2 regions of the Streptomyces formicae genome follow, and region 1 is predicted to be linked to the other one. Evidence: riboswitches for the same ligand, from Rfam matches in the RefSeq annotation. Region 1 holds a riboswitch; the other holds the start of a gene.
What was found. A riboswitch is a leader RNA that binds a small molecule or an ion and turns the genes downstream of it on or off. The one in region 1 is predicted to bind glycine.
Positions count from the first base shown of each region.

Region 2: it holds a riboswitch for glycine, as region 1 does, so the genes downstream of both, gcvP (aminomethyl-transferring glycine dehydrogenase) here and gcvT (glycine cleavage system aminomethyltransferase GcvT) in region 1, are expected to answer to the same signal.

Region 1 covers NZ_CP022685.1:6,500,402-6,507,664, reverse strand. Annotated here, with positions in the region: gene KY5_RS28590 (ABC transporter permease) at 1-87, opposite strand, end outside; gene KY5_RS28585 (enhanced serine sensitivity protein SseB C-terminal domain-containing protein) at 428-1,240, opposite strand; gene KY5_RS28580 (enhanced serine sensitivity protein SseB) at 1,360-2,139, opposite strand; gene KY5_RS28575 (AAA family ATPase) at 2,230-2,916, opposite strand; glycine riboswitch at 3,047-3,154, shown strand; gene gcvT (glycine cleavage system aminomethyltransferase GcvT) at 3,304-4,428, shown strand; gene gcvH (glycine cleavage system protein GcvH) at 4,504-4,881, shown strand; gene glyA (serine hydroxymethyltransferase) at 4,905-6,167, shown strand; gene KY5_RS28555 (L-serine ammonia-lyase) at 6,365-7,263, shown strand, end outside.
Region 2 covers NZ_CP022685.1:1,360,369-1,367,631, reverse strand. Annotated here, with positions in the region: gene KY5_RS05550 (MerR family transcriptional regulator) at 1-218, shown strand, start outside; gene KY5_RS05545 (bifunctional nuclease family protein) at 303-776, shown strand; gene KY5_RS05540 (MerR family transcriptional regulator) at 946-1,563, shown strand; partial or broken gene KY5_RS05535 (DNA polymerase IV) at 1,657-3,229, shown strand; gene KY5_RS05530 (PRC-barrel domain-containing protein) at 3,148-3,525, opposite strand; glycine riboswitch at 3,670-3,768, shown strand; gene gcvP (aminomethyl-transferring glycine dehydrogenase) at 3,961-6,849, shown strand; gene KY5_RS05520 (DUF5999 family protein) at 7,005-7,211, opposite strand.

The DNA.
Region 1 (7,263 bases):
GACCTTCTTCACCCCTGCATCAACTGCGGGGGCGACGTCCTCGGTCGGGTCCGCGTCCGCAGGTGTGTCATGCAATGGTGCCGTCATCGTGGCAGGGACCCCTCTCAACCGGTGGTGACCGGCCCGCACTTGCCGCTGTAGCGACGTGATCAGTCCGTCGTACACAGGGGCGAAGGCCCCTTGGAGCGGGAGTCTTCATCCCCGTCGCGATCTGTTACCAGCCTTGGCGGTGAAAGGATGCGCAAACGTGATGCTGATCGAGGTGTTCCGTTATGCGGACGCGAGTGAACGAGGGTCGAACACGGGGCAGTTGGGGTGCAAGGCGTCACAGAAGCCCATAGGGCCCCACCAGCATCAGAACGGACATCACGCCCGTTCTCGCTGTTCAGTACCGCGATGCGTCTCGATGAGCGGTGAGTGGCGCTGTTCAGTACTGCGCGGGGTAGCCGTAGCCACCGGCGGGCGCGGGAGCCGCCTGGGCCTCGCGGTCGTAGAACGGCCTCGCGTTCGCGCGCAGCCACATCGCGACCGGGTCGTCCTCGTCGGACATCGCGACGGTCGACACGGGCAGCCCCTCGGGCACGGCCCCGATGGACTGCTGCATCATCGTCCGCACCGCGTCGACCGACGGCGGCGAGGTGTCGTACACATCGAGGCCGATGGCCAGATACGGCGCACCGAGCGAGGGCTGCACCCAGGCCCTGCGCAGCGAGCGGACCGCGGGCGTGCGGTGCGCGTTCTGCGTCAACAGGGCGTAGAACTGGGGGATTTCGATGCTCGGCTCGGTCAGCCTGAGCGGCCCCGCGGGCAGCAGGTCGAGGCCGGAGGCGATACGGCGCAGATCCAGCCACGGAATGCCGACGCCGCCGCCCGGGGCGTGCGGGTTGAGCCAGAGGCCGTAGTGATCGGGATAGAGGGTGCGGGACACGTCAATGCCGCGCACCACCTCGTAGCTACGGTTCCAGCCACTCGCGGAGAGCTCCTGCGCGGAGGTCACACACGGTGCGTAACCGAGCCCCTCGATCTCCATGTTCCCGTACTGGGCGTCGGGGGATCCGGCCTGGCCGTGCCAGAGCAGCATCCACACCTGGTCGGCGGCGAGCGCGCGCAGCAGTGCCTCGTAGGCGTCGTAGCGCCCCGGCGTCACCTGGCGCAGCACCTGCTCGACCTGTCCCCCGAGGCTCGAACCAGCTCGTCCAGGGGAGACCCCATCGCCCGCGGCCGTGCCCGACGCACTCACCCGTAACCGCCCCTTCATGACGAATCCGACGAACCCCGTCGCCGGGCACCACTGTGCCCCGGCCGGGTCATGGAACCAGCTTAAGCGGCGATCCCGGCGCGGACTTGACGTACGGGGCCTCAGCCCGCGCGGTGATAAAAGGGCCGCACCCGCTCGCGCAGCCAGTCGCCCACCGGGTCCTGCGCCACGTCGAGCAGCACGAGGTTCACCGGCCACGGCGCGGGCACCTGGCCGAGCGCCCGGCCGAGCGCCTCCATCGGCAGGTCGCGCGCGTTGCCGTCCCAGGTGGACAGCTCGACGCCGATGAAGAGGGTCGGGTCGTCCGTCTCGATGTCGGCGAGGCAGCGGCGCGCGGTGAGCACCACGCCCGTCGCCTCGAACTCCCGGCCCGCCGCGGCCAGGAAGTCCACCGGGTCGTGCTGCCAGTCCGGCTCGTACAGACGTACCCGGCCGCCGCCCGCGGGCCCGTCCAGCGGGGTGCGCCCGGCGCGGCAGAGCTCGGCGACGGCCGCGGGCGGCAGCGGGACGCCGACGGTGCCGTCCGGGTTCAGGGCGATGCCCAGCTGCGGGGGAAGGCCGCGCGCGAACTCGACGGCGGGCGCCACGGTGTGGCCCATGCGGTCCGCCGCCTCGCCCAGTGCCTGGCGGAACTGCTGCTCGGAGCTGAAGACGGGGACGTACGCCTGGCCCTCGATCTCCAGCGTCGGCAGGTCGAGCGTGCCGTTCTCGGGGCCGCCGCCGTTCGGCAGCGGGATCCAGATCGGGCTGCGGCCGAGCACCTCGACGATGCGCCCGCCCGCGGAGGCCGAGGCGCCGAGGGAGGCCGCGAGCACCTCCTCCAGTTCGTTGCCCGGCCATCCGCCGTACGGATGGGCATGTGCCTGCGCCGGAAAGTCCATCTGTCCAACCCCTGCTCGCGACCGCTCTGCCTGCGGCTCGAACCCTAACCCCCGAGGGGCGGCGGGCTCAGCCGACGGACTCAGACGGACTCAGCTCTCGAAGCCGATCCCCCGCAGCACCCCCGCGGCCCGGCGGTCCAGGAGCACCGCGGAGCCGCAGCCGCGCGGCAGGTCACCGCGCTCGGCGGCGCCGACCAGGCGGCCGACCGTTCTGCGGTGCCGGGCGAAGGCGTACCGCGAGACGCCCCGGCCGCGCGCCAGCTGGCCTTCCAGGGCGGTCTCCGCGGGCACGTCGAGCAGCAGCAGATGCAGGGTCGTGCCGCGCCGCGCCGCCTCGCGGGCGAGCCAGCGGCGCACCCACGCCTGGGTGCCGCAGTCGTGCACGACGACGCTCTCGCCGGAGCGCAGCACGCGGCGCAGGCCCGCGTAGTGCGCGAGGCGGACCAGGGGGCGGTAGACCGCGTACGGCAGGCGCCTCGGCATGCGGCGGGCCCAGCGGTCGCGGGTGTCCTGGGAGTCGACGCGCGGGCCGCCGACCGCCTGCCGCATCAGCGTCGACTTCCCGCCGCCCGGCAGGCCGGAGACGACGACCAGGTCGCCGGCGGCGAAGGTGAGGCGGTGCGGGCTGTGCCCCGACCGCTGCCTGAGGTCCCTGACGACGCCGGGGAGCGGGACACAGCTCTCCCGTGCCGGGGCGATGGCCTGCTTGGGCAGCGCCACCCCCGTGGTCGTGGCGTAGACACTGGCCTTGCTGCGCACCGTGATCGGCCTCCCCATAGCGGTCACGTACTGCTTCCCCGGCAAGTGTAAAGAGAAGGTAATGCGGCACAAGGGCATTCCCGGGCCACGGCTCCCCCTCAGCAGGGTCGCGTGCAATGATGTGCCCGCCAACTCCATACCGGCCGTTTGAATCCGCGCGGGAGAGTTCCCGGAGCCAGCACGCAGCGCGTGCCCGGGGCGCCGAAGGAGCAAGTCCCTCCCTTGAATCTCTCAGGCCCCGTACCGCGCGGGCGAGGCACATCTGAAAAGCGGACCGCCCTCGCGGTCCCACCCAAGGTGCAAGCCGGGTACCCCGTGTACGGGGCCACTCCCGGCGAACCTCTCAGGTTCCGATGACAGATGGGGAGGATCGACCTCGCCCGTCATGCCCTGGGAGTTCCCTTCATGAGCACTGCCCCCCGTCTGACCGCCCTCGATGCCGTGCATCGCGCCCTCGGCGCGACCATGACCGACTTCGCGGGCTGGGACATGCCGCTGCGGTACGCCAGTGAGCGCGACGAGCACGTCGCCGTGCGCACCAAGGCCGGTCTCTTCGACCTGTCCCACATGGGCGAGATCACGGTCACCGGCGCCGAGGCCGCCGACTTCCTGAACTTCTCGCTGGTCGGCAACATCGGCTCCGTGGGCGTCGGCCGCGCCCGCTACACCATGATCGTCGCCGCGGACGGCGGGATCCTGGACGACCTGATCGTCTACCGCCTGGGCGAGACCCAGTACATGGTCGTCGCCAACGCCTCCAACGCCCAGACCGTCCTGGACGTGCTGAGCGACCGGGTCACCCAGTTCGACGCCGAGGTCCGCGACGACCGCGACGCGTACGCGCTGCTCGCCGTCCAGGGCCCCGAGTCCGCCGGCATCCTGAAGTCGCTCACGGACGCCGACCTGGACAGGCTCAAGTACTACGCGGGCCTGCCCGGCACCGTCGCGGGCGTCCCCGCCCTGATCGCCCGCACGGGCTACACCGGCGAGGACGGCTTCGAGCTCTTCGTCTCCCCCGGCGACGCGGAGAAGCTGTGGGGCGCGCTGATGGAGGCGGGCACGCCCGTCGGCATGGTCCCCGCCGGGCTCTCCTGCCGTGACACGCTGCGCCTGGAGGCGGGCATGCCGCTGTACGGGCACGAGCTGACCGCCGCCCTCACCCCGTTCGACGCGGGCCTCGGCCGGGTCGTCAAGTTCGAGAAGACCTCGCAGTCCGACACCTTCGTGGGGCGCGCGGCGCTCGCGGCCGCCGCCGAGCGCGCCGAGGCCGCCCCGCCGCGCAAGCTCGTGGGCCTGGTCGCCGAGGGCCGCCGGGTGCCGCGCGCCGGGTTCTCCGTGGTCGCCGACGGCAAGGTCATCGGCGAGGTCACCTCGGGTGCCCCGTCCCCGACGCTGGGCAAGCCCATCGCCATCGCGTACGTCGACGCGGCGCACGCGGAGCCGGGCACCCAGGGAGTCGGCGTCGACATCCGCGGCACGCACGAGCCGTACGAGGTCGTCGCACTGCCGTTCTACAAGCGCCAGAAGTGACCCGCGCGCCCCGCGCGTGACCCCCTCGGCCCACCCGTTCATCAGCACTCCCCCGCGTACAGGAGAATTCAGGACATGAGCAACCCCCAGCAGCTGCGTTACAGCAAGGAGCACGAGTGGCTGTCGGCCACCGAGGACGGCGTGGCGACCGTCGGCATCACGGAGCACGCGGCCAACGCGCTCGGTGACGTCGTCTTCGCCCAGCTCCCCGAGGTCGGCGACACGGTGACCGCGGGCGAGTCCTGCGGCGAGCTGGAGTCGACCAAGTCGGTCAGCGACCTGTACGCCCCGGTCACCGGCGAGATCGTCGCCGCGAACCAGGACGTCGTCGAGGACCCGTCGCTGGTCAACTCCGCCCCGTTCGAGGGCGGTTGGCTGTTCAAGGTACGCATCTCGGGCGAGCCGGACGACCTGATGTCCGCCGACGAGTACACCGCATTCACCGCCGGCTGACCCATACCGATAGGGATCGTGTGATGTCGCTTCTCAACACCCCTCTCCACGAGCTCGACCCCGACGTCGCCGCCGCCGTCGACGCCGAGCTCCACCGCCAGCAGTCCACCCTGGAAATGATCGCCTCGGAGAACTTCGCTCCGGTCGCCGTCATGGAGGCCCAGGGAACGGTCCTCACCAACAAGTACGCCGAGGGCTACCCCGGCCGCCGCTACTACGGCGGCTGCGAGCACGTCGACGTCGCCGAGCAGATCGCGATCGACCGGGTCAAGGACCTGTTCGGCGCCGAGTACGCCAACGTCCAGCCGCACTCCGGCGCCTCCGCCAACCAGGCCGCCCTCTTCGCGATCGCCCAGCCCGGCGACACGATCCTCGGCCTGGACCTGGCGCACGGCGGCCACCTCACCCACGGCATGCGCCTGAACTTCTCCGGCAAGCAGTTCAACGTGGTCGCGTACCACGTGGACGAGGCCGGTCTGGTCGACATGGCCGAGGTCGAGCGCCTGGCCAAGGAGAACAGCCCCAAGGTGATCATCGCGGGCTGGTCCGCCTACCCGCGCCAGCTGGACTTCGCGGAGTTCCGCCGGATCGCCGACGAGGTCGGCGCGAAGCTGTGGGTCGACATGGCGCACTTCGCGGGGCTCGTCGCCGCGGGTCTGCACCCCAACCCGGTGCCGTACGCGGACGTGGTCACCTCCACCACGCACAAGACCCTGGGCGGCCCGCGCGGCGGCATCATCCTGGCCCGCAACAAGGACTTCGCGAAGAAGCTGAACTCCGCGGTCTTCCCCGGCTTCCAGGGCGGCCCGCTGGAGCACGTGATCGCCGCGAAGGCCGTCTCCTTCAAGGTCGCGGCCTCCGAGGAGTTCAAGGAGCGCCAGCAGCGCACGCTGGAAGGCGCCCGCATCCTGGCCGAGCGCCTGGTGCAGGACGACGCGAAGGCCGTCGGCGTCGGCGTGGCCTCCGGCGGCACGGACGTGCACCTGGTCCTGGTGGACCTGCGCGACTCCGAGCTCGACGGCCAGCAGGCCGAGGACCGCCTCCACGAGGTCGGCATCACGGTCAACCGCAACGCCGTCCCGAACGACCCGCGTCCCCCGATGGTCACGTCGGGCCTGCGGATCGGCACGCCCGCGCTCGCCACGCGCGGCTTCGACGCCGACGACTTCCGCGAGGTCGCCGACGTCATCGCCGAGGCCCTCAAGCCGGGCTTCGACGCGGAGGCCCTCAAGGCCCGGGTGACCGCTCTGGCCGACAAGCACCCGCTGTACCCCGGCCTGAAGTAGTTTCGTACGCTTTAGTTCGTACGTTCTTCCGGGGCACCGCGCACACTGGACACTGAGGACAGTGGGCGCGGTGCCCCGCACCACGTCACGCGCCCGGCGCCACCGCGCCACTCGCGTCACCCGCACGACCCGCACCACCCGTACTTCTGCACCACCCGGCAGACAACGGCGTCTACCAACCACCATTGGAGTTTCCCGTGGCCATCTCGGTCTTCGACCTGTTCTCGATCGGCATCGGCCCGTCCAGCTCCCACACGGTCGGTCCGATGCGCGCTGCCCGCATGTTCGCCAGCCGCCTCAAGAACGAGGGCCTGATGGCCCACACCACCGCGATACGCGCCGAGCTGTACGGCTCGCTCGGCGCCACGGGCCACGGGCACGGCACCCCCAAGGCCGTCCTGCTCGGCCTGGAGGGCGAGTCGCCGCGCACGGTGAACGTGGAGTCGGCCGACGACCGTGTCGAGGAGATCAAGTCGACGGGCAAGCTGAACCTGCTCGGCATGCACGAGATCGCCTTCGACTTCGACGAGGACCTGATCCTGCACCGCCGCAAGGCGCTGCCGTACCACGCCAACGGCATGACGATCTTCGCGTACGGCCATGACGGCGCGCTCGTCCTGGAGAAGACCTACTACTCGGTGGGCGGCGGCTTCGTCGTCGACGAGGACGCCGTGGCGGGCGAGAACCCGATCGTCCCCGACGACACGGTCCTGAAGCACCCCTTCCGCACGGGCGACGAGCTCCTGCGCCTGGCCTCCGAGACCGGCCTCTCCATCTCCGCGCTGATGCTGGAGAACGAGAAGGCCTGGCGCACCGAGGAGGAGATCCGGGCGGGCCTGCTCGACATCTGGGGCGTCATGCAGTCCTGCGTCTCGCGCGGCATGTCCCGCGAGGGCATCCTGCCGGGCGGCCTCAAGGTCCGCAGGCGTGCCGCGAACTCCGCCCGCCAGCTGCGCGCCGAGGGCGACCCCCAGGCCCGCGCCATGGAGTGGATCACGCTCTACGCGATGGCCGTGAACGAGGAGAACGCCGCGGGCGGCCGCGTCGTCACCGCCCCCACGAACGGCGCGGCGGGCATCATCCCCGCCGTCCTGCA
Region 2 (7,263 bases), 5.1 Mb from region 1:
TCGGCCGGTTCGGAATCGAGCCGCGCCACCTTCGCGCCATGAAGGCCGCGGCGGAGCGGGAGGCCGGGCTCGTCGACCAGATCGTCGCGCCGCTGCGGCGGCACCGTAATCCGCAGACCAGGGCCCACGCAGAGGCCCGTACCAAAGAGCTGGTGGGGCTCACGGGGAAGCTGCACTCGGCGCTGGTGCAGACCGCGCTCGGGGTCAGACTGCCCTGATCCGCCTCATCCAGGGGCTGCTCAGCCACTACTCGGCGGGTGCCCGACTACCCAAACCTGCCAGCCACGTCCTAGGGTTGCTGTGTGAACGAGCTCGACGTCGTAGGTGTCCGGGTCGAAATGCCCTCCAACCAACCGATCGTGCTCCTGCGTGAAGTGGGAGGCGACCGCTACCTCCCCATCTGGATCGGACCGGGGGAGGCGACCGCGATCGCCTTCGCACAGCAGGGCATGGCACCCGCACGACCGCTGACCCACGACCTGTTCAAGGACGTGCTGGAGGCGGTGGGCCAGGAGCTCTCCGAAGTACGCATCACGGACCTCCGTGAAGGGGTCTTCTACGCGGAGCTCGTCTTCGCGAGCGGCGTCGAGGTGAGCGCGCGTCCTTCCGACGCCATAGCGCTCGCGCTGCGCACCGGGACCCCGATCTACGGGAGCGACGGTGTCCTCGACGACGCGGGCATCGCGATCCCGGACGAGCAGGAGGACGAGGTGGAGAAGTTCCGCGAGTTCCTCGACCAGATCTCGCCCGAGGACTTCGGTACCAACAGCCAGTGAGCCGCCTCCGGCGGCCCGCGCCGGACCATTCGGCTAGCCTTTCCCGGCGGTGAGACACGGGAAACCACTCTCAGGGTGATTATCACTCGGCGTGCCTAGTGTGGCGATCGTTGACGAGCCCCTGGTGACTGCCTACCGTCGAGAAGGCAGGTCAAGGAGGGAGGTCGGCGTGAGAAGCAGCGGCGACGGTACGGCGGTGGGCGGTCCGTACCCGTTTCACGGCGGTGCGACCGATCACTCTCCGAAACGGCCCATGGCGGTCCAGGGGAGCGGGGACGCGACGTCCGAGAACTCCGAGCAGGTCGGGTACCGCGGTCCCACCGCGTGCGCGGCGGCCGGCATCACGTATCGACAGCTCGACTACTGGGCCCGCACGGGCCTGGTCGAGCCCAGCGTGCGGGCCGCGGGCGGGTCGGGGACCCAGCGGCTCTACAGCTTCAGGGACGTCGTCGTCCTGAAGATCGTGAAGCGGTTCCTCGACACCGGGGTGTCGCTGCAGAACATCCGCACCACGGTCCAGCACCTGCGGGAGCGCGGGTTCCGCGATCTCGAGCGGATGACGCTGATGAGCGACGGGGCCACGGTCTACGAGTGCACGTCGCCCAGCGAGGTCCACGACCTGCTCCAGGGCGGCCAGGGCGTCTTCGGGATCGCCGTGGGCGTCGTCTGGCGGGACGTCGAGTCCGCGCTGTCCCAGCTGCACGGTGAGCGCATCGACACCGGGGAGACGCTCGTCGGGCACAACCCCGCCGACGAGCTCGCCAGGCGCCGCAACAGGGCCGTCTGAGGGCCTCGCCCCGACCTCGCTCCGACTTCGCCCCGACGCCGCTTCGCATGGCGCGGGGCGGCGTTGTCAGTGGCGTAGGGCAGCATCGGGTGGGTGAGAAGCGCGCCGACGATTCTGCATCTGGACATGGATGCCTTCTACGCGTCCGCCGAGCAGGCCGCGAAGCCGAGCCTGCGCGGGAAGGCCGTGGTCGTGGGCGGCCTCGGGCCGCGTGGAGTGGTGGCCACCGCGTCGTACGAGGCGCGGCGGTTCGGGGTGCATTCGGCGATGCCGATGGGCCAGGCGCGGCGGCTCGCGCCGAACGCGGCGTATCTAGTGCCGCGCTTCGGGTTGTACCGGGAGGTCAGCGAGCAGGTGATGGGGCTCCTGCGGGAGCTGTCGCCGCTGGTGGAGCCGCTCAGCCTCGACGAGGCGTTCGTGGACCTGGAGGCGGGCGGTGTGGCCGATGACGAGGTGTCGGCCAGGGCCGTGGGGGAGCGGCTGCGGTCGGACATCAGGGCGGTCACCGGGCTGACCGGCTCCGTGGGGCTCGCGGTGTCCAAGATGCTCGCGAAGATCGCCTCGGAGGAGGCCAAGCCGGACGGGCTCCGGCTGATAGCGCCGGGGACGGAGCGGGCCCTGCTCGGCCCCATGTCGGTGCGGACGTTGCCCGGGGTGGGGCCCGCCACCGGGGACCATCTGCGGCGGGCCGGGATCACGACGGTCGAGGAGATCGCGGAGGCCGGGGAGGACGAGCTCGTACGGCTTCTCGGCAAGGCGCACGGCGGCTCGCTGTACGCGATGGCGCAGGCGCTGGACGAGCGGCCCGTGGTGGCGGAGCGTGACACCAAGTCGGTCAGCGTCGAGGACACGTACGACGTGGACATCCACGACCGGGTGCGGGTCCGCACGGAGGTCGCGCGGCTAGCCGAGCGGTGTGTGCAGCGGCTGCGGGCGGCGGGGCACTCGGGGCGGACCATCGTGCTGAAGGTGCGGCGGTTCGACTTCTCGACGCTGACGCGGTCCGAGACGCTGCGGGGGCCCACGGACGATCCCGGAGTGGTGCGGGAGGCCGCGGCGCGACTTCTCGAGTCGGTGGACACCACGGGTGGGGTGCGGCTGCTGGGCGTGGGGGTCACGGGCCTCGCCGACTACACGCAGGAGGACCTGTTCGCGCAGGCACAGGCGCAGGCGCAAGCCCTGGCCGCCGAGGTCGAGGCGGAGGAGGCGGCAGGCGCGGAGGCGGAGCCGGGGGCGGACGAGGCCGCCTCGGGCGAGCCGCAGCCGGAGGTCGTCGAGGAGCCGGTGGCGCGGGCCGAGCGGCGGTGGGCGGCCGGGCACGACGTGCGGCACGCCGAGTACGGGCACGGGTGGGTGCAGGGGAGCGGCCTCGGGCGGGTGACGGTGCGCTTCGAGACGCCAGGGTCGGAGCCCGGACGGGTGCGGACGTTCAGGACCGACGACGTGGATCTTGAGCCCGCGGAGCCGCTGCCCCTGGTGGGAGTGGGTGTGCCCAGCGGGTGGGCCGAGCTGGAGCGGGGGTGTGCGGCGTCCGGGGGCCAGGAATGAGGCGCTGAGAGCCGCGCGGGCCGTGCGGGCGCCGGGTCAGGAGGTTTCCGAGCCTGCGATCTGGCCGAAGTCCTGGTCGGGGGGTGGTGACGTCGGCAGCGTGGTGTCCAGGCCGTAGTGGTGGTAGAGCTGGAGTTCCTGTTCGGGGGAGAGGTGGCGGCCCACGCCGAAGTCGGGGGCGTCCTTGATCAGGGCGCGGTCGAAGGGGATGCGCAGGGTGCCGTCGCCGATCAGTTCGCTCGGTTCCAGGGGGACGAAGGCGTCGCGGCTGAAGAGTCCGGTGCGTATGGCCGCCCACTCGGGGACGCCGGTCGCGTCGTCGAGGTAGACCTCGTCGATCGTGCCGATCTTCGCCCCGTTCCGGTCGAACGCCTTGCGGCCGATCAGGTTCCGCGGATCGATGTCGGTCTGCACGGGCCCTCCAGCTGGTCGAGGGGTATCGAATATGGGTGTAACTCATCTTTAATCGCTCGTACTCACTACGAAAGAGCACTTCGGGGCAGGCGGCCACTCGAACGAACGGCCGTCTTCCTCGCTGGTAGGCTGGCGGCTGGCTGCTGACCCCGTGCGGGAGAGCTCTCCGGATGGTGATTCCGGAGGCGCCGAAGGAGCAAATCCTCCCCGGAATCTCTCAGGCACCCGTACCGCACGGACGAGGTCACTCTGGAAAGCAGGGCGGGCGTCGGGCGGGCACGTTCGGAACCCTTCCTCACCGACGGTGAAAGCAGATCTGTCTCGGGACTTGACGGGTCTGTGAAGCTCTCAGGTTGAGATGACAGAGGGGGAGGCCGTCCGGGTACCCGCGCCGTGGTACCCCTCGCAGGTCGTGCAGACCAGGAGGCCTCCGCAATGACTGCCACCAATCGCATCCCGCTCTCCGAGCTCGAAGCGGGCATCCCCTTCGAGCAGCGGCACATCGGGCCCGATGCGGAAGCGCGGGCCAAGATGCTCGCCCAGGTCGGGTACGGCTCGCTCGACGAGCTGACGGCCGCCGCGGTGCCGGATGTGATCAAGAACGCCGAAGCGCTGAACCTGCCCGGTGCGCGCACCGAGGCCGAGGTGCTCGCCGAGCTGCGGTCCCTCGCGGACCGCAACCAGGTCCTCGATTCCATGATCGGGCTCGGCTACTACGGGACCTTCACCCCGCCGGTCATCCTGCGGAACGTGATGGAGAACCCGGCCTGGTACACCGCCTACACGCCGTACCAGCCCGAGATCTCGCAGGGCCGCCTCGAGGCGCTGCTCAACTTCCAGACCATGGTCGCCGAGCTGACGGGGCTGCCCACCTCGGGAGCCTCGCTCCTGGACGAGGGCACCGCGGCCGCCGAGGCCATGGCGCTCTCGCGGCGCATGGGCAAGGTCAAGAACGGCGTCTTCGTCGTCGACGCCGACGCGCTGCCGCAGACCATCGCCGTCATCCAGACCCGCGCCGAGCCGACCGGTGTCGAGATCGTCGTCACCGACCTGAGCGAGGGCGTGCCCGCCGAGGTCGCCGAGCGCGGTGTGGTGGGCGTGCTGATCCAGTACCCGGGCGCCTCCGGTGTCGTGCGGGACATCAAGCCGCTGATCGACCAGGCGCACGAGCTCGGCGCGGTCGTCACCGTCGCCGCCGACCTGCTCGCGCTCACGCTGCTCACCTCTCCCGGTGAGCTCGGTGCCGACATCGCCGTCGGTACGACGCAGCGCTTCGGTGTGCCGATGGGCTTCGGTGGGCCGCACGCCGGTTACATGGCGGTGCGCGAGAAGTTCGCGCGCAGCCTGCCGGGGCGGCTCGTCGGCGTCTCCGTCGACGCGGACGGCAACAAGGCCTACCGGCTCGCGCTGCAGACCCGTGAGCAGCACATCCGCCGTGAGAAGGCCACCAGCAACATCTGTACCGCGCAGGTCCTGCTCGCGGTCATGGCCGGAATGTACGCCGTGTACCACGGGCCCGAGGGCCTCAAGTCGATCGCGCGGCGCACCCACCGGTACGCGACGCTGCTCGCCGCCGGGCTCACCGCCGGGGGCGTCGAGGTCGTGCATGGCGCGTACTTCGACACGCTGACCGTGCGCGTCGAGGGCAAGGCCGATGAGCTCGTCGCCGCCGCCCGCGAGGGTGGCGTGAACATCCACCAGATCGACGCCGACCACGTCTCCCTCGCCTGTGACGAGACGACCACGCGCAAGCAACTGGCCGCCGTGTGGGGTGCCTTCGGTGTCGAGGCCGACGTCGACGCGCTCGACGCCGAGGTCGCGGACACGCTGCCCGAGGGGCTGCTGCGCGGTGACGACTACCTCGCGCACCCGGTCTTCCACCAGCACCGTTCCGAGACGTCGATGCTGCGCTACCTGCGCAAGCTGGCCGACCGTGACTACGCGCTCGACCGCGGCATGATCCCGCTGGGCTCCTGCACCATGAAGCTCAACGCGACCACCGAGATGGAGCCGGTCACCTGGCCCGAGTTCGGGCAGCTGCACCCCTTCGCGCCCGCCCAGCAGGCGCAGGGCTACCTCACGCTCATCCGTGAGCTGGAGGAGCGGCTCGCCGAGGTCACCGGGTACGACAAGGTCTCGCTCCAGCCCAACGCCGGGTCGCAGGGTGAGCTCGCCGGGCTGCTCGCCGTGCGCGGGTACCACCGCGCCAACGGCGACGAGCAGCGCACCGTCTGCCTCATCCCGTCCTCCGCGCACGGCACGAACGCGGCGAGCGCCGTGATGGCCGGGATGAAGGTCGTGGTCGTGAAGACCGCCGACGACGGCGAGATCGACGTCGAGGACCTGCGCGCCAAGATCGAGAAGCACCGCGACGAGCTGGCGGTGCTGATGATCACCTACCCGTCGACGCACGGCGTCTTCGAGGAGCACGTCGCCGACATCTGCGCCCAGGTGCACGAGGCCGGTGGCCAGGTGTACGTCGACGGCGCCAACCTCAACGCCCTGGTGGGTCTGGCCAAGCCGGGTCACTTCGGGGGCGACGTCTCGCACCTGAACCTGCACAAGACCTTCTGCATCCCGCACGGCGGCGGCGGTCCCGGCGTCGGCCCCGTCGGTGTGCGCGAGCACCTCGCGCCGTACCTGCCCAACCACCCGCTGCAGCCCGCGGCCGGTCCCGAGACCGGGGTCGGGCCGATCTCCGCGGCGCCGTGGGGCTCGGCCGGGATCCTGCCGATCTCCTGGTCGTACGTACGCCTGATGGGCGGCGAGGGGCTCAAGCGCGCGACCCAGGTCGCGGTGCTCTCCGCCAACTACATCGCCAAGCGCCTCGAGCCGCACTTCCCGGTGCTCTACACCGGTCCCGGCGACCTCGTCGCGCACGAGTGCATCATCGATCTGCGGCCGCTCTCCAAGGAGACCGGTGTCAGCGTCGACGACATCGCCAAGCGGCTCATCGACTACGGCTTCCACGCGCCGACCATGTCGTTCCCGGTGGCGGGAACGCTGATGATCGAGCCGACGGAGAGCGAGGACCTGGTCGAGATCGACCGGTTCTGCGAGGCGATGATCGCGATCCGCGCGGAGATCGAGAAGGTCGGCTCCGGCGAGTGGGCCGCGGACGACAACCCGCTGCGGAACGCGCCGCACACCGCCGCCGCCCTGGGTGGCGCGTGGGAGCACGGTTACAGCCGGGAAGAGGCCGTCTTCCCCGCCGGTGTCGTGGCGTCGGACAAGTACTGGCCGCCGGTGCGCCGCATCGACCAGGCGTACGGCGACCGGAACCTGGTCTGCTCCTGCCCGCCGCTGGATGCGTACGAGGACTGATGCGCACGGCCCGCTCGGTTCGGGCATGCGTCGGGGCCGGTTCGGAGACTTCTCTCCGGGCCGGCCCCTTCTTCGTTCCGCTGTGCGGTTGAGTCGTACGGATGCGCTGTGCGGATGCGCTGTGCGGATGCGCCGTGCGGATGTGCCGGCGGTGCTCAGGCGGCCGTCATGATCTGGTCGGTGCCCAGCGGTCGGTGCGGGGCGATGATCTGGCCGTCCGGCAGCAACTCACCGGTGTCCTCGAAGAGCAGGACGCCGTTGCACAGCAGGCTCCAGCCCTGCTCCGGGTGGCTCGCCATGAGGAGCGCGGCTTCCCGGTCGGCGGAGTCGGCTGTCGGGCACGGTGGTTGGTGCTGGCACATGGAAGGGTTCTTTCGCTGCGATGAGATGGCTGTGACGTCTGTCCTGTGACTC